3 regions of the Neorhizobium sp. BETTINA12A genome follow, and region 2 is predicted to be linked to each of the others. Evidence: predicted binding sites of a transcription regulator. Region 2 holds the regulator's gene; each other region holds the start of a gene.
What was found. Region 2 encodes PhoB, which activates phosphate uptake and scavenging genes when phosphate is short. Its sites were predicted from a motif close to TGTCATNNANCTGTCAT; they were not measured.
Positions count from the first base shown of each region.

Region 1: a site for PhoB is predicted at 1,121-1,137, ahead of MOV61_RS18595 (DUF2794 domain-containing protein). Genes of this name have one in related genera too.
Region 3: a site for PhoB is predicted at 3,522-3,538, ahead of MOV61_RS01980 (NAD-glutamate dehydrogenase). Genes of this name have one in related genera too.

Region 1 is NZ_JALBGW010000080.1:14,067-20,099, forward strand. Features, by position in the region: gene MOV61_RS18585 (Bax inhibitor-1/YccA family protein) at 1-37, shown strand, start outside; gene MOV61_RS18590 (GNAT family N-acetyltransferase) at 144-701, shown strand; gene MOV61_RS18595 (DUF2794 domain-containing protein) at 711-1,100, opposite strand; gene MOV61_RS18600 (thioredoxin family protein) at 1,393-2,142, opposite strand; gene MOV61_RS18605 (sulfite exporter TauE/SafE family protein) at 2,337-3,074, opposite strand; gene acnA (aconitate hydratase AcnA) at 3,192-5,885, opposite strand.
Region 2 is NZ_JALBGW010000005.1:82,150-88,182, reverse strand. Features, by position in the region: gene pstA (phosphate ABC transporter permease PstA) at 1-421, shown strand, start outside; gene pstB (phosphate ABC transporter ATP-binding protein PstB) at 435-1,250, shown strand; gene phoU (phosphate signaling complex protein PhoU) at 1,296-2,009, shown strand; gene phoB (phosphate regulon transcriptional regulator PhoB) at 2,031-2,714, shown strand; gene MOV61_RS02995 (PACE efflux transporter) at 2,724-3,161, opposite strand; gene MOV61_RS02990 (GcrA family cell cycle regulator) at 3,351-3,887, opposite strand; gene MOV61_RS02985 (aspartate aminotransferase family protein) at 4,296-5,492, shown strand; gene argF (ornithine carbamoyltransferase) at 5,547-6,033, shown strand, end outside.
Region 3 is NZ_JALBGW010000003.1:92,737-98,769, reverse strand. Features, by position in the region: gene MOV61_RS02000 (aspartate-semialdehyde dehydrogenase) at 1-798, shown strand, start outside; gene MOV61_RS01995 (lytic transglycosylase domain-containing protein) at 1,002-1,814, shown strand; gene MOV61_RS01990 (carbonic anhydrase) at 1,852-2,526, opposite strand; gene pdxY (pyridoxal kinase PdxY) at 2,597-3,469, opposite strand; gene MOV61_RS01980 (NAD-glutamate dehydrogenase) at 3,644-6,033, shown strand, end outside.

The DNA.
Region 1 (6,033 bases), on a different contig from region 2:
GTTCCTCCTCCAGTTCCTGGGCAACCGGAACAACTAATCTCGAGGAATTCGAACAGGAAAAGGCGGCCTCCGGGTCGCCTTTTTTGTTGCCCGGCTTCGCGTTGCGGCATAGGCTTGGCTATTCCTTTCAACGGCCTGCCTCCATGACATTCCATCTCCGCGACGCCTCCCCCGCCGATCTTCCGACCATCACCGAGATCTATCGCGACAGCGTGCTGAACGGCACCGCAAGCTACGAGATTTTACCCCCGGACCAGGCTGAGATGACGGCTCGCTTCGAGGCAATTCGTACCAAGGGGTATCCCTATATCGCGGCGGAACAGGAAGACGGCACGCTACTCGGCTACGCCTACGCATCGGCCTTCCGGACCCGCCCCGCCTATCGCTGGCTGGTCGAGGATTCGATTTACCTGGCACCGGAAGCGCGCGGCAAGGGCGTCGGCAAGGCGCTGCTCAAGGAATTGCTGGTGCGCTGCGAGGCGCTTGGTTTCCGCCAGATGGTCGCCGTCATCGGTGGTGCGAGCCAGGCGTCCGTGGCGCTCCATCGCGGCCTCGGCTTCGAACTGACCGGCACCCTGAAGGGCACCGGCTTCAAACACGGAAAATGGCAGGATACCGTGCTGATGCAGGCAGCCCTCGGCGAAGGCAACGAAACCGATCCGGATCCTCGCGTCTATCCGGGCTCGCTGTTTACCGAATAGCGATTAGCGTCAGTCGATCAGTTTCAGCACCTTGTCGAACACCTTGAGCACCTGCGGCAGCTCATGGCCGCGCTTCATGATCAGCCCGTGGGTGTTCGTCACGGAATAGGCGCCCTGCTTGGCGGCAAGCTTCGGGTTCTTCTCGATTCGGAACAGCGGCGTCTCGCCCGAGCGCTTGAAAATGGAGAACACCGCCCGATCCTTGAGGTGATCGATGGCATAGTCCTTCCATTCTCCCTCGCCGACCATGCGGCCGTAAATCCTCAGGATCGCGTCGAGTTCGCGCCGGTGGAAGGTGACCGGTGCAGGATCGAGATTCTGCCTATATTCACTGAGATCGACGACGACGGCTGTGTCCCGGGATCTCTGGCCCCCCGGCAAATCCGGCTGATCTGTCATCAAGACTCCCAAATCGTCAAATGTCAGAGACATGACAGTTTGCCCGAGAGGCTGCAAAAATCAACCCCGGCAATTTCGCGGGGAGCGAACCGCACGATTTTATTGTTGCCCCATTTCGAACAAAAGAGTGCCCGATTTCGAAGCGAAATTGACGATGTTGGTTGGCGCCGTTTTCAGCGCCATATGGCCCGGTCTGGTGCATTGACCCTTACCCCCAGCCCCCCAATGTTATTGGATCGGGCCGCCAACAAGAATTCTCATACAATCAGCCAGTCCTGAACCGCGCCTGCGGTCAATAGTTCTTGCGACCTACCATCAATACCGTCGCGCCGAGAATGGCTGCCGGTTCGCCGCCCGGACCGGAGGTCTGCAGCAGGATCGCGCAACCGTCCTTCTTGGACTTGCCCATCAGCTTGCCCGGCAGGGTCAGCTTCATACTCTGGCCGTTCCACGTGCCGACCGACTGGACGTCATAGACTGCGTGCCAATATTCCATGTTCTTGCCGCTGTTTTCACCCTTGGTGACATCCACCTGCTGGCGTTTGGTGAAATAGGCGACGACAACGTCTGCCTGTCCCTTGCCGCCGCCGATCTCGATCTCGATCTCGTCGCCGCGCATCGCAGCGGTCACCGGAACGTCGAGCCCCTTGCCGTTCTGGCCGAGCACCTTCACCTTGTCGTTGATGACCGTGAGGTCCGTGCCCTTGACATGATCGCGGCCGTTGATGACGGCCTGCGGAGTATAGACGCCGGTTCGTCCGAACGTCTTGGCATAACCATATTGCCGCTCGGTATTCTCCTTGGAGCTCAGTGTATCGGTCCAGCCGAGATAGTTCCAGTAATCGACGTGGTAGGAGAGCACGACCATGTCGCCCTGCGCCACCAGCTCGCCCAGCGCGGCGTCGGCCGGCGGGCAGGAAGAACACCCTTGAGAGGTGAAAAGCTCGATCACGCCCTTCGGCGCTCTCACCTCTCCCGCCAATGCAGCGCCCGCATAAAACAGGCCCGCAACAAGGAGTACGGAGCGAAAACGAAAGGGCATGGGTGGCGGACCTTTTTATCAGGGCAACTGTTATCCACGATTGCTCGCGGCGATCAAGGCCGAATGCACTGGATGGCGGAAAGTAACCACCGGGCACCTTCAAGAGAAAGTCACGAAGGGGTGAAGACCGGATAATTGATCGGTTCCCGAATGCGTTTCGTTGGGCGCCAAACTTGGCGAAAAATACGCTGAGGTCAAATCAGTTTAAGCAAGCCCTGAGTAAAATAAACGGCACCCACGCCGGTGACGACCCAGCGCGTCCAGGCGCGGAAATTCTGGTCGGTCATTTTCTGCAGGATGCCATTGCCGACATGCGCGCCGAGGATGGCGATCGGCGCGGCGAGCAGGATCGAAATCCAGTCGGAGGCTGGCAGGCCGGAAGCCGCGTTCCAATAGAAGGCGACCTTCGTGAGATGCGAAAGCGTCTGGATCGACGCCTTGGTGGCGATGATCTTGCGGCGGTCCATCTGGGTGCGGATGAAGAAGATATCGACCGTCGGCCCCGCGACGCCGACGCTGATCGTCAGTGCGCCGGAAAACAGCCCGCAGATGAAAGCATGCAGCGGCTTTGACGCATCGAGCTGCAGTCGCTTGACGGGCAGCCAAACCAGGATCGGCATCAGCCCCACTCCGATCAGCACGACGACCAGGTCCGGCGCGTAATTGACCGAGAACAGCACCGCCGCCGAAACGGCGACGCCGAGGCAGAGGATGCCGAGGATACGGTAGTCGATATAGGCGCGGGAAAACCAGGCGCGCGATCCGTTCGACACCATCTGGATGATGCCGTGGAAGGCGATCGCAGTACCGACGGGATAAAGGAAAAGCAGCACCCAGAGCAGGATCAACCCGCCCGCCATGCCGAAAATTCCCGAAAGCAACGATGTCAGGAAAACGGTGACGGCCATTCCGGTGAGGATGACGACGGTCAAGGGATAGGCACCTTAAGGGGCAGAACGACGCCCCTTTGCAAACTTGGGGGAAGCATCGGCTATCGTGAAGGAAATCCGCCGGAGTTTTTCGCTCCGGCGGATGCTTGGCTTTGTCGCTTAGGCTGCGAGGTCGCGCAGAACGGTCTGCAGGATGCCGCCATTGTTCATGTAGATGACCTCGTCGAGCGTATCGATGCGGCAGAGGATGTTGATTTCCTTCACCGTGCCGTCGCCGTAGGTGATCTTGGCGGTCTTCCATTCGCGCGGCTTGATGTCGCCTTCGAGACCGAGAATCTCGACAGTCTCGTCGCCCTTGAGGTCGAGGCTGGCCCAGGTCGTGCCCTCTTCGAAGACGAAAGGAACGACGCCCATGCCGACCAGGTTCGAGCGGTGGATACGCTCGAAGGACTGGGCGATGACCGCCTTGACGCCGAGCAGGTTGGTGCCCTTTGCGGCCCAGTCGCGCGACGAACCGTTACCGTATTCGACGCCGGCGAAGATGACGAGCGGAACGCCCTCCGCCTTGTACTGCATGGCCGCGTCGTAGATCGACATCTCTTCCTTGGACGGATAGTGGAAGGTGTAGCCGCCTTCCTTGCCGTTCGGGCCGAGCATGTAATTGCGGATGCGGATGTTGGCGAACGTGCCGCGCATCATCACTTCATGGTTGCCGCGGCGTGTGCCGTACTGGTTGAAGTCGGCAACGCCGACGCCATGGCCCGTAAGGTACGCACCGGCCGGTGAAGCAGCCTTGATCGAACCGGCAGGCGAGATGTGGTCGGTGGTGATCTTGTCGCCGAAGAGACCGAGGACGCGGGCGCCCTTGATGTTCTTGAGGCCCGAACCGGTCTTGCCCATGCCGACGAAATAGGGCGGGTTCTGCACATAGGTCGAATCGTCGTCCCAGGCATAGGTCTGACCCGGAGGAACCTTGACCGCCTGCCAGTTCTCGTCGCCCTTGAACACGTCCGCATACTTGGTTTCGTAGAGTTCGCGGGTGACGTATTTCAGGATGAATTCCTGGACTTCCTTCGAGGTCGGCCAGATGTCCTTGAGGAAGACCGGGTTGCCGTTCTGGTCTTCGCCGAGCGGCTCGGAGGTCAGGTCCTTCTGGACCGACCCGGCGAGCGCATAAGCAACGACGAGCGGCGGCGAAGCGAGGTAGTTCGCCTGGACGTCCGGCGAGATGCGACCTTCGAAGTTGCGGTTGCCCGAGAGCACGCCGGCGGCGATCAGGCCCTTGTCGTTGATCGTCTTCGAGATCGGTCCCGGCAGCGGGCCGGAATTACCGATGCAGGTGGTGCAGCCGAAGCCGACCAGGTTAAAGCCGAGCTTGTCGAGATCGGCCTGCAGGCCGGACTTGGCAAGGTATTCGCCGACGACCTGGGATCCCGGTGCAAGCGAGGTCTTGACCCACGGCTTGGACTTCAGGCCCTTGGCAACCGCGTTGCGGGCGAGAAGGCCGGCAGCGATCAGCACCGACGGGTTGGAGGTGTTGGTGCAGGACGTGATCGCGGCAATCGCCACGTCGCCATGGCCGAGATCGAAATCCGTGCCTTCGACAGGGTAGCGATTGTCGAGCTGGCCGGGCTTCTTGTATTCGGTATCGAGCGAACCGGCGAAACCGGATGCGATCTTGTCGAGCGAGATGCGGCCTTCCGGACGCTTCGGGCCGGCCATCGACGGCACGACGTCACCGAGATCGAGTTCGAGCGTATCGGTGAACACCAGGTCGGAACCGTCGCCTTCGCGCCACATGCCCTGGACCTTGGAATAGGCCTCGACCAGTGCGATCCGCTCGAGCGTGCGACCGGACATCGTCAGGTAGTTGATGGTTTCGCCATCGACGGGGAAGAAGCCGCAGGTCGCGCCGTATTCCGGACCCATGTTGCCGATCGTCGCACGGTCGGCGAGCGGCATGTTATCCATGCCCGGACCGAAGAATTCGACGAACTTGGAAACAACGCCCTTCTTGCGCAGCATCTGCACGACGGTCAGCACGAGGTCGGTCGCCGTGACGCCTTCCTTGAGCTTGCCGGTGAGCTTGAAGCCGATGACTTCAGGCAAAAGCATCGAGACCGGCTGGCCGAGCATCGAGGCTTCCGCTTCGATGCCGCCGACACCCCAGCCAAGAACGCCGAGGCCGTTGATCATCGTGGTGTGAGAGTCCGTGCCAACGCAGGTGTCCGGATAGGCGATCGTTTCGCCATCCTCTTCCTTGGTCCATACCGTCTGGCCGAGATATTCCAGGTTTACCTGGTGACAGATGCCGGTGCCCGGAGGAACGACGCGGAAATTCTTGAATGCCTGCTGGCCCCACTTCAGGAAGCGGTAACGTTCGCCGTTGCGCTCGTATTCGAGCTCGACGTTCTTGGCAAACGCGGTCGGCGTGCCGAATTCGTCGACGATAACCGAGTGGTCGATGACGAGATCGACCGGAACCAGCGGGTTGATCTTTTCCGGATCGCCGCCGAGCGACACCATCGCGTCGCGCATCGCGGCAAGATCGACCACGGCGGGAACGCCGGTGAAGTCCTGCATCAGCACGCGGGCCGGACGGTAGGCGATTTCCGCTTCCGTCAGACCCTTGTTGTTCAGCCATTCGGCAACGGTGAGGATTTGTTCCTTGGTGACGGACTGGCCGTCTTCAAAGCGGAGCAGGTTTTCGAGCAGCACCTTCATGGAGAAGGGCAGCTTCGAAACACCGGCCAGGCCGTTCTGTTCGGCCTTGGGAAGGCTGTAGTAAACGTAATCCTTACCGCCTACGGTAAGGACGGAGCGACAATTGAAACTGTCGAGAGACTTAGCCACGGAAAAAACCCCGCTGATTAAAGAGCCAACACGCGCGTGCGGACGCCTATGCACTTCATGCACATCAGGATGCGGGTACGACCATTTCCGCTGTCCGCACGAGAAGATTTTTTGGGATCTTCAGGTTCGGCGGAAGATTGAAATCACG
Region 2 (6,033 bases):
CACCCTCATGACGCTGCCGACGATCATCATCGCGACCCGCGCCGCCTTGAAGGCCGTGCCGCCATCGATCCGCGCCGCCGCCCTCGGGCTCGGCGCCTCGAAGATGCAGACGATCTTCCACCATGTCCTGCCGCTTGCCATGCCGGGCATCCTGACCGGCACCATCATCGGCCTGGCCCACGCACTCGGCGAAACCGCACCGCTGCTCCTGATCGGCATGGTGGCTTTCGTTGCCAACTATCCGACCACGCCGCTCGACCCGTCGACGGCGCTGCCGGTCCAGATCTACATGTGGGCGAACGAAGCGGAGCGCGCGTTCGTCGAGCGTACCTCGGGAGCAATCATCATCCTGCTCCTGTTTCTCATCCTAATGAATGTTGGCGCAATTCTCTTGAGGCGTCGCTTCGAGCGGCGCTGGTAGAAGGAGTATGACAATGAATATGATGTCAGAATCGGCAGTTGAAAAGGCGCTGGACCAAAAGATGAGCGATGCTTCCCACAAGATGATCGGCAAGGACGTTTCGGTGTATTACGGCGAGAAGCGTGCGCTCTTCGACGTGAACCTCAACGTCCGCGAAAACACTGTGACGGCTCTCATCGGTCCTTCCGGTTGCGGCAAGTCCACCTTCCTGCGCTGCCTCAACCGCATGAACGACACGATCGAGAATTGCCGCGTCACCGGCAAGATCACCCTCGACACGGACGATATCTACGACAATAACATCGACGTCGTGGAACTTCGCGCCCGCGTCGGCATGGTTTTCCAGAAGCCGAACCCGTTCCCGAAGACCATCTACGAGAACATTTCCTACGGTCCGCGCATCCACGGCCTTTCCAAGAATAAGGCCGACATGGATCAGATCGTCGAGGCGAGCCTGCAGCGCGCCGGTCTCTGGACTGAAGTCAAGGATCGTCTGCATGAATCCGGCACCGGCCTCTCCGGCGGTCAGCAGCAGCGTCTGTGCATCGCCCGCGCGATCGCCGTGTCGCCGGAAGTCATCCTCATGGACGAACCCTGCTCGGCTCTCGATCCGATCGCGACCGCCAAGGTCGAAGAACTCATCCATGAACTGCGTGCCAACTACACGATCGTCATCGTGACGCACTCGATGCAGCAGGCTGCCCGCGTCTCGCAGCGCACCGCCATGTTCCATCTCGGCCAGCTCGTCGAGGAGAACGACACCGACAAGATGTTCACCAATCCCGACGACCAGCGCACCCAGGATTACATCATGGGCCGTTTCGGCTGATCCAGCCGACTGTGCCGCCTGAAAATCAATTTTGAGGACTAGAAGATGGCATCGACCCATATCCTGTCGGCTTATGACGACGAACTGAAATACTTGAGCCGCCGCATTTCCGAAATGGGCGGTCTCGCCGAGCAGATGTGCTCGGACGCCGTGCGCGCGCTGGTCAATTCCGACGCCGCACTCGCCCAGAAGGTCATTTCCGATGACGTGATCCTCGATCACGCCGAGCGTGAGATCGGTGACAAGGCGATCATCACGATCGCCCGCCGCCAGCCGGTTGCAGCCGACCTTCGCGAGATCGTCGGTTCGCTGCGCATCGCCTCCGATCTGGAGCGCGTCGGCGACCTTGGCAAGAACACCGCCAAGCGCGTCATCGCGGTTCAGGGCACCGGCGTTCCGCGCAAGCTCGCCCGCGGCCTCGAGCATCTCTCCGATCTCGCCCTCGTGCAGCTCAAGGACGTCCTCGACGTCTATTCGACGCGTTCGGCGGAAAAGGCCGAGGCGATCCGCAGCCGCGACGAGGAAATCGACGCGATGTACACCTCGCTGTTCCGCGAACTCCTCACCTACATGATGGAGGATCCGCGCAACATCACCACCTGCACGCATCTGCTGTTCTGCGCCAAGAACATCGAGCGTATCGGCGACCACGCCACCAATATCGCCGAGACCATCTACTACATGACGACCGGTGCCCAGCCGGAAGGCGATCGTCCGAAGGACGACTCGTCGAATACGCTCGGCGCGATCACCGAATAGAACTGACGGAGCAGGCCAAGAATGCTGCCGAAAATTGCTGTCGTAGAAGACGAAGAAGCGCTGAGCGTGCTTCTTCGTTACAATCTGGAAGCCGAGGGTTATGAGGTCGATACCGTTTTGCGGGGCGACGAAGCCGAAATTCGGCTTCAGGAGCGGGTACCAGACCTCCTGATCCTGGACTGGATGCTGCCCGGCGTTTCCGGCATCGAACTCTGCCGCCGGCTGCGCATGCGCCCGGAAACGGAGCGCCTGCCGATCATCATGCTGACGGCCCGCGGCGAGGAGAGCGAGCGTGTTCGCGGCCTCGCCACCGGCGCCGACGACTACGTGGTGAAGCCTTTCTCGACGCCGGAACTGATGGCCCGCGTCAAGGCGATGCTTCGCCGCGCCCGTCCCGAAGTGCTCTCCAGCGTGCTCCGTTGCGGCGATATCGAACTCGACCGGGAAACCCATCGCGTTCACCGCAAGAGCCGCGAAGTGCGCCTTGGCCCGACCGAGTTCCGCCTGCTGGAATTCCTGATGGCCTCGCCTGGCCGCGTTTTCTCGCGGTCGCAGCTTCTGGACGGCGTTTGGGGTCACGACATCTATGTCGACGAGCGCACCGTCGACGTGCATGTCGGCCGTCTCAGGAAGGCGCTCAACTTCTCCAATATGCAGGATGTCATCCGCACCGTCCGCGGCGCGGGTTATTCAATGGAATCCTGAGAGGCGGCTTTAAGCCGCCTCGGTCTGCCGCTGCCATTCCGGCAGCGGAAAGATCCGGTCGTAGGCCCAGTTGAACACGAAGGCATAGACCACGTAAAAGACCGCGAACGACACGTCTATCGTCAGCGCATGGACGAGGCTGATGCCGAGATACCAGGCGATCAGCGGCAGAAGCGCGATCAGCAGTCCAAGTTCGAACAGCACCGCATGCGCCACGCGTATGGTGGTGTTTTTCTGCGTGCCGCCGGTAAAGCGCTGCATCAGGTGGTCGAAGCCGAGATTGTAGAGATAGTTCCAGCCAGTGGCGATCGTCGCGCTGCCGATGCCGACCACGCCGATATCGGCGGCCGGCATGCCGAAGGCGAAGGAGCCGAGTGGTGTGATGAGAGCGAGCCCGATCAGTTCGAAGCTGATGGCATGGCGGATACGGTCGCGTGTCGAGCGCATGATGACCTCCTGGGGTGCTTTCCGGGCCGTCCCGGAGTTTCTGCCCAAATGGGGGAGGTCGTCCTCGCTGACCTTCAGATAGGCGTAAAGCCGATCCGGAGCAAGGCTTGGCCGGCATATCTGCCGTGCACAACAAAAAAAGCGGGCCTTGAGCCCGCCTTCGATTTCGCCCTCGTGTCGCGCCGCCGCTCAGACCCGAGCGGCAACCTTGCGGCGCTCGTTGACCGGCTGGTAGGCGAGCTTTGCGTGGTAACCGCAATAGGGCGATGCATCCGGGGATTCACAGCCGCAGAAGTGGAAGTCTTCCTTGAGCGGGTCGCCGACCGGCCATTTGCAGGTGCGCTCGGTGAGTTCCGTCAATGCAAGGCGGCGGGAGATCGGCACGACTACGTTGGAGGCGGGACGATATTCCATCTCCTGGTAGGGTTCGATCTCGATCTCTTCCTTGACCATCGTCGCGCCGACGGCGCGGGTAACGGTCCGGGTCGTGACGCGCGACGCATAGTTCGGAGCCCGCGGCGCCGATGTCGTGCGCTTGGCAGCCGATGCGCGGCCGGTCGCAACCGTACCGCCGGCTTTCGCCCGGCCCGGCAGGCTGAGACGATGCACCTTGCCGATCACGGCATTTCGGCTTACGCCACCAAGTTGTGCTGCGATCTGGCTGGCACTCAGGCCCTCCGACCACAATCTTTTGAGCTTCTCGACACGCTCGTCTGTCCAGTTCATGCCCGTTCTCCGCCTTTGAACGTTGCTGGCATGCAGAATCCTTCCACCTTTGCTGCGAAAATCATTTCGCAGCACCCACTATATCTATGCTTGAGGTGACTAGTTCCGCCGCATGCAGTCTAGTAATTGATCATTAACCTAGTGTGAGGCTGACTCCGTGGCAAGAGTCGGAGGAATCTGCGGGATTCGATTTCGTGGTTTTCCCCAACTTGCTGTGATGGAGAGTCATTTTTGTCACAGAAGCCAGCACCTGTCGGTTTCCGGTCGAAACACGCGTAAAACGCCGAGCTTTGTTGACATTGACGGCCTAAACCCCGATAGTGCCCCCGCCGCCCAGTGGGCGGCATTTTTGGTTTTTCTGGCCGGTTTTGTCGGCCTTTTTTGACTGCCTAGAGGAGTGATGTCGCCATGGCTGAAGCCGCGCTTTTCGACACGTTTGCCCGGGCTCCGCTGCGTTTTGAACGCGGCGAGGGCGTATGGCTTGTGACGGAAAGTGGAGAGCGATATCTCGACTTCGGCGCGGGCATCGCCGTCAACTCGCTCGGTTACGGCCATCCGCACCTCGTCGGCGCGCTGAAGGCACAGGCCGACAAGGTCTGGCACACATCAAACCTCTTCGAGCAGCCCGGCCAGGAGACGCTGTCGCGCCGCCTCGCCGACAACTCTTTCGCGGATAAGGTGTTCTTCACCAATTCCGGTGCGGAGGCGCTCGAATGCGCCATCAAGACCGCGCGCCGCTACCAGTTCGTGAAGGGCCATCCGGAACGCTTCCACATCGTCACCTTCGAGGGCGCCTTCCATGGCCGCACGTTGGCGACCATCGCTGCCGGCGGCCAGGCGAAATATCTCGAAGGTTTCGGCCCCAAGGTCGAAGGCTTCGATCAGGTACCGTTCGGCGATATGGACGCTCTGAAGGCTGCGATCACCGATGCGACCGCCGCGATCCTCATCGAACCGATCCAGGGAGAGGGCGGCATCCGGCCGGTTCCAAAGGAATTCCTGGCTGCGCTGCGGCAGATCTGCGACGACAACGGCCTGCTGTTGATCTTCGACGAGGTCCAGACCGGCGTCGGCCGCACCGGCAAATTGTTTGCCTATGAATGGACGGGTGTTTCGCCCGACATCATGGCGCTCGCCAAGGGCATCGGCGGCGGGTTCCCGCTCGGGGCCTGCCTCGCGACCGCGGATGCCGCGTCCGGCATGACAGCCGGCACCCACGGCACCACCTACGGCGGCAACCCTCTGGCCATGGCGGTCGGCAATGCCGTGCTCGACGTGATCCTGGGGGACGGCTTCCTGGAAAATGTCCGCGACGTCACGTTGGTCTTGCGGCAGGGGCTAGCCAGCCTCAAGGATCGCTTCCCCAGCGTCATCGAGGATATCCGCGGCGAAGGCCTGCTGCTCGGCGTGAAGGCAAAGGTGCCGGCGGGCGACCTGGTTGCCGCCATGCGCGGCGAACATATGCTGGCCGTTCCGGCCGGTGACAACGTGGTGCGTCTCCTGCCACCGCTCACAGTCACGGCGGAGGAAGCTCGCGAGGGTCTCTCCCGCATCGAGAAAGCGGCGGAAAAGCTCTCCGCCTCGGAAATGAAGAAATCGGCCTGAGCGGGCAAAAAGGGGGATGCCGTTGTAGGTTTCCCACGTCACAGGGAACATCACATGGCATCTCCCAAGCATTTCCTCGATCTTTCCGCCGTTTCCCCGGCTGATCTGCGCAGCATTCTCGACGACGCGAAGACCCGCAAGCAGGCCACCAAGGCCGGCACGGCGGAAAAGCCGCTCGCCGGCAAGATGCTGGCGATGATCTTTGAAAAACCTTCCACCCGCACCCGCGTATCCTTCGATGTCGGCATGCGCCAACTCGGTGGCGAGACGCTGTTCCTGTCGGGCACCGAAATGCAGCTCGGCCGCGCAGAGACGATCGGCGACACCGCCAAGGTTCTGTCGCGTTACGTCGATGCCATCATGATCCGCACCACGGATCACGCCCGTATGCTGGAGCTTGCCGAACACGCGACCGTACCGGTCATCAATGCCCTGACCGACGACACGCATCCCTGCCAGATCATGGCCGACATCATGACTTTCGAAGAGCATCGCGGACCGATCGCCGGCAAGACGGTTGCCTGGACCGGCGACGGCAACA
Region 3 (6,033 bases), on a different contig from region 2:
TGGTCGCCGAAGATCGGCGCCCAGGGCTGCGTCGTCATCGATAACTCTTCCGCCTGGCGTTACGATCAGGACGTTCCGCTGATCGTTCCGGAAGTAAACCCCGATGCGATCTCCGGTTTCACCAAGCGCAACATCATCGCCAATCCGAATTGCTCGACCGCGCAGCTCGTCGTTGCCCTGAAGCCGCTGCACGACTTTGCCAAGATCAAGCGTGTGGTCGTCTCGACCTACCAGTCGGTTTCCGGCGCCGGCAAGGAAGGCATGGACGAGCTCTTCACCCAGACCCGCGCCGTCTTCGTCGCCGATCCGGTCGAATCCAAGAAGTTCACCAAGCGCATCGCCTTCAACGTCATCCCGCATATCGATAGCTTCATGGAAGACGGCTATACGAAGGAAGAGTGGAAGGTTCTCGCCGAAACCAAGAAGATCCTCGATCCGAAGATCAGAGTGACCTGCACTGCCGTGCGCGTTCCAGTTTTTATCGGTCATTCGGAAGCGGTCAATATCGAATTCGAAAACGAGATCACCGCCGATCAGGCCCGTGACATTCTCCGCGAAGCTCCGGGCTGCCTCGTCATCGACAAGCACGAGAACGGCGGTTACATCACGCCCTATGAATGCGCCGGCGAGGACGCCACCTACATTTCCCGCATCCGTGAGGATGCGACGGTGGAAAACGGTCTCAACATCTGGGTCGTTTCCGACAACCTGCGCAAGGGCGCGGCGCTCAACGCCATCCAGATCGCCGAGTTGCTTGTCAATCGCGGCCTGATCAAGCCGCGCAAGGTTGCTGCCTGATAGATAATAAATTTATTAAGCATGTTCCGATAGAAACCCCGTCAGAAATGGCGGGGTTTTTCTGTCGAATCACCCATATCACGAACTATTCATGAACGGATGAGTTGCGATTGTTTGCAACCGCCGCCATAAGGCCGAAACAATGCACATTATCCGGACGCTTCTGGCCGAGCGATCCGGTTCTCGGGGACGGGTTTGACCGCATGAAGAAGATTTTGCTGGCAGGATTGATCGCAACCGGTTTCATGACCGCTAGTCCGGCGCTTGCCGCGCTCCAATGCGGCAACGATTCATCCGGCTTCGCCCGCTGGGTCGAGGAGTTCAAACGGGTTGCGCCGTCGAACGGCGTCAATCCTTCGGTCGTCGAAAAGGCCTTTTCGGGCGTCTCCTACAATCGCCCGACCATCAGCGCCGATCGCGGCCAGAAAAGCTTCAAACTCTCATTCGACGACTTCATGAAGAAGCGCGGCGGGGCTGCCATCATCTCCCGCGGCAAAGGCATGAAGTCCGGCAATGCCGCGCTTTTTGCGCAGATCGAGCGCCGCTTCGGCGTGCCGGCCGGCCCGATCATCGCTATCTGGGGCATGGAAACCGGCTTCGGCAGCTTCATGGGTGATCAGCATACGCTTTCCGCTGTCGCGACGCTCGCTTACGATTGCCGCCGCTCCGCCTATTTCACCGAACAGCTTTATGCTGCGCTTGAGCTGGTCGGCCGAGGTGATCTGAGCGTCACCGCCCGTGGCGCTGCCCACGGCGAAATCGGCCAGACCCAGTTCCTGCCGCTGAACGTTGTCCGCTACGGAGCCGACGGCGACGGCGACGGCCATATCGACATGGTCCGTTCGCGTGCCGATGCGCTTGCCTCGACCGCCAACTTCCTAAAAGGACATGGCTGGAGAGCCGGTGCCGGTTACCAGCCGGGCCAGCCGAACTTCGTTGCTATCCAGGGCTGGAACGCCGCAACCGTCTATCAGCAGGCGATCGCCTATATGGGCGCACAGATCGACGGCCAATAAGCCCGCCGGCAGTGAAGTTTCGCTTCACCTGAAAAATTCAGGCCGACGCTTGTTCGGCCTGGACGGGCAGTTCGGTAAGGTCCGGACGGACGAAGTCGCCCTTGCTGTCCATAATCCACAATTCGCCGCTCGAGATATCGAACCAGGCGCCGTGAACGCTGAGTTCGCCTTTCTCTCCACGTTTTTTGACGAACGGGAACGTCTCCAGGTTGGCGATCGAATTGCGGATCGACACCCGTTCCAGCGCTGTCTGCCGCTCGGCCTGGGTCATGAACTCGTTGCTCTGGATCTGTTCGGCGGCCGGTTTGACCAGCGCCATCCAGCGGCCGATGAAATCGCCGGGAGAAAGCGGCGACATGCTCGGATCCAGTGCCGCTCGGATACCGCCGCAACGGCCGTGACCCATCACCACGATATTGTCGATCTCCAAAACCTCGACCGCATATTCCAACGCCGCCGAAGTGGCATGGAACTGGCCATCCGGTTCAAAAGGCGGGACCATGTTGGCGACGTTGCGGACGACGAAGAGTTCGCCCGGACCGCAGTCGAAAATGGTTTCCGGTGCGGCACGGGAATCGCAACAAGCGATGAGAAGGGTGTGGGGGTTCTGCCCGGTCTCCGCCAACACGCGGTAGCGCTCGCGTTCATCGCTATAGCGCCCGCTCATGAAGTTGCGGTAGCCCGCCAGAAGTTTGGCTGGAAAATCCGTCATGGAACAACGATTATAGCGCCGCCGAGCGAAGATCAACGGCCATTGTGCATCTGCGAACTTCCGATGCCGGTTACCGCTTGGTGCGCTGCAACGGATGCACGAGCCGGCGCATCTGGACCATCGCCATGGGAGTGGAGAGGCTGGACGCGTCGGTCTCCAGTGTCAGCTCGTCGCCGCCGCGCTTGGCTGTGCGCGCCAAGACCTCGAAAACGCTCGCGGTAGCCAGCTGCAGCGCCTTTTCCTCGTCCATGCCGGCAAGGATCCGCCCCAGGAACAGGGCTCCCAACAGGTCCCCCAACCCGTTTGGCGGATTGTCTATCAGCCGGTGTTCGGCAAGCAGCGCGTGTTTGCCCGTCAGGTAAAGATTGCCGGTACCGCCCGCCATCATCGGCACGGCCGAAGTCACCAGGATGCGCGGCGGCCCGAGCGCGATTGCGGCATCCATGATATCGTTGTTGGTTTCAAGCGGCGCGCCGGAAAGCCAGGCGAGTTCGTAACGGTTCGGGGTGGCGATCGTTGCCAGCGGAATGAGTTCGTCGCGGATCGCCTCTGCCGTCGGCTGCGGGATATAGAGACCGCCGAGATCGCCCATGACGGGATCGCAGACATAGAGAAGGTCCGGGTTTTTCTCCTTCAGCGCCCTTATCAGCCGCGCCACCGAACGCGGCTGGGCGGCGTTGCCGAAATAACCGGTCAGCACCGCCTTCACTTCTCCGAGCCATGGCGCGCGAATAAGATCGTCTATAGCCTTGTCGAAATCTGATTCGGGAAAGGTCAGCCGCGTGGAAGGTCCGTGACCGGGATGCCAGGGGAGGACGACGGTCGGCATTGCCCAGACGGGGAACCCCAGCGTCTCGAGCGCGAAGACGGCGGCACGATTGCCGACCGAGCCGCGCACGACATGGCTGGAGATGACGAGGACGGCACTGCTGGTATCCTGCATGAGATCGGTTTCCGGCTACGATGGCCCTGTTGATCGTTTCTTCGCCGCCGCATGTCAACAAGGCTTCACGGAAGAATGAAACGTGTAGTGTCGCTTGACATGGATCAGCCACGTTGCCGCGTGATGACACAAAGCTAATTTATTCCGTCCGGGCACGGAAAAGGGGAGAGGGACATGGCCGTCAGGCAAAATCCGAAACGGGAAAAACAGATCGAAAGCGCACGCAAGATCGTTGCTGCGAGCAAGGGGCCGCATCTCGACCCGCTCATCCTGTTCGCCCGGGCCAGCACTGACGACCTCGAAAGCTATACGCCGGAAATGCTGGCGCTTTCCGCCAATCATGCAGCCGAGCGGCTGATGGCCTGGACCCGGATTCGGGCCGATATCACGGTCGAGCCGATCGCCGGCGTCGCACCGGACGGAATTCCGGTCTCGGTGCTGACCGTCGTCGATCGCAACATGCCCTTCCTGTTCGACTCGGTCATGGGCGAAGTGACCGCGACCCACCGCGATCTTACCATGGCGGTCCATCCGATCCTGGTCGTGGAGCCCGGCAAGGACCCGGCGCTCCGCTCCAACGAGCAGCCCAGTAATCCCGCTCATCACGTAAGCCTTATCCAGATCCATCTGTCGCCGCTCAACGAGGAACAGGCGGCTTCGCTCACCGAGCGTATCCGCTACATTCTCGATCAGGTTCATCTGTCGATCACCGACTGGGGCTCCATGCTGGAAGTCTTGGACGGCGCCGCCAAGCAGCTCAACAACTCGACGAGCCGCCGCAAGGCCGACCGCGACGAGGCGCTCGCCTTCCTGGACTGGCTGCGCGACGACAACTTCACCTTCCTCGGCATGCGCGAATACGTCTATTCCGGCAAGGGCACTGAGGCCAAGGTCGAACGCGGCAAGGGCCGCGGTCTCGGCATCCTCTCCGATCCGGATGTTCTGGTGCTGCGCCAGGGCAAGGACGCGGTGACGACGACGCCGGAAATTCTGGAATTCCTCGACGGGCCCGATTTCCTGATCGTCACCAAGGCGAACGTGAAATCCGTGGTGCACCGCCGCGCCTATATGGATTATGTCGGCGTCAAGCGCTTCGACGAACAGGGCGAAGTTGTCGGCGAACTTCGTGTCGTCGGCCTTTTTACGGCAACCGCCTATACCCACTCCGTCCGCGACATCCCTCTCCTGCGTGCCAAGACCGGCCGGGTCGAAGAGCAGTTCGGCTTCGACCCCGACAGCCATTCCGGCCGAATGTTGGAAAACACGCTCGAATCCTATCCGCGCGACGACCTTTTCCAGATCGATGTCGATCTGCTCGCGCGCTTCTGCGAGCAGATCATGGCATTGAGCGAGCGTCCGCGCGTCCGGGTCCTGCCGCGCATCGACCATTTCGACCGTTTTGTCTCGGTGATCGTCTACGTGCCCCGCGAGGACTATAATTCCCTCGTCCGCGAGAAGGTCGGTGACTACCTGACCAAGGTCTATGATGGCCACGTCTCTGCCTATTATCCGGCTTTCCCGGAGGGCGGCGTCGCCCGCGTCCACATGATCATCGGCAGGCGCGGCGGCAAGACCCCGAGGATAGCGCAAGCCAAGCTCGAGGAAGCGATCCGGCTCATCGCCACGCCCTGGGAAGACCGCTTCGCAGCGCTTGCGGAGAAGGGGCCGCGGCTCACCGTCACCCAGGCCTTCCAGGAAGCCTTCTCGCCCGAGGAAACCTTCGCCGACCTGCCCGACATCGCCGCCTGCGCCGCCGGCGAAACGATCCGCATCGCCTTCTATCGCCGCCCGGGCGACCCCGCCAACACCGTGTCGCTGAAGATCTTCCACAAGGACCGGCATCTGTCGCTCTCCCGGCGTGTGCCGCTCCTCGAAAATCTCGGGTTCCACGCCGTCAGCGAGCAGACGTTCGAAATCCAGGCGGGGCCGGAAAACGACCGCAGCCAAGTCGTCCTCCACGACATGGAACTGCAGCTCGGCGATGGGCGTGAAGTCGACCTGTCGCGTGAAGGCTTGGCTCTGGAGGAGGCCTTCCTCTCAGCCTTCGAAGGCCTGATCGACAATGACGGCTTCAACCGGCTGGTTCTGCTGGCCGGCCTGTCAGCTCGCGAAGTCACGGTGCTGCGTGCATATTCCCGTTATCTGCGGCAGACCGGCATCGTTTATTCGCAGGCTTATATCGGCGATACGCTGGTGAAATACCCGGCCATATCCGCCGCCATCTTCCGCCTCTTCCGCGATGGTTTCGACCCCAAGATCACTGAGAAGGCCCGCGTCAAGAAACTCACCGACCATCATGCGGAGATTGAGGAAGCGCTCGGCAACGTGCCTAACCTCGACGAGGACCGCACGCTTCGTCGTTTCGTCAATGCGGTCGATGCGACGCTCAGGACCAACTACTTCCAGCGCGACCCCAACGGGGCTCCATACCGGATGTTCGCCTTCAAGCTCGATCCGAAGCTGCTGGACGGCCTGCCGGAGCCCCGGCCCTTCCGTGAAATCTTCGTCTACGGCACCGAGGTCGAAGGCGTGCATCTGCGCTTCGGCAAGGTCGCCCGCGGCGG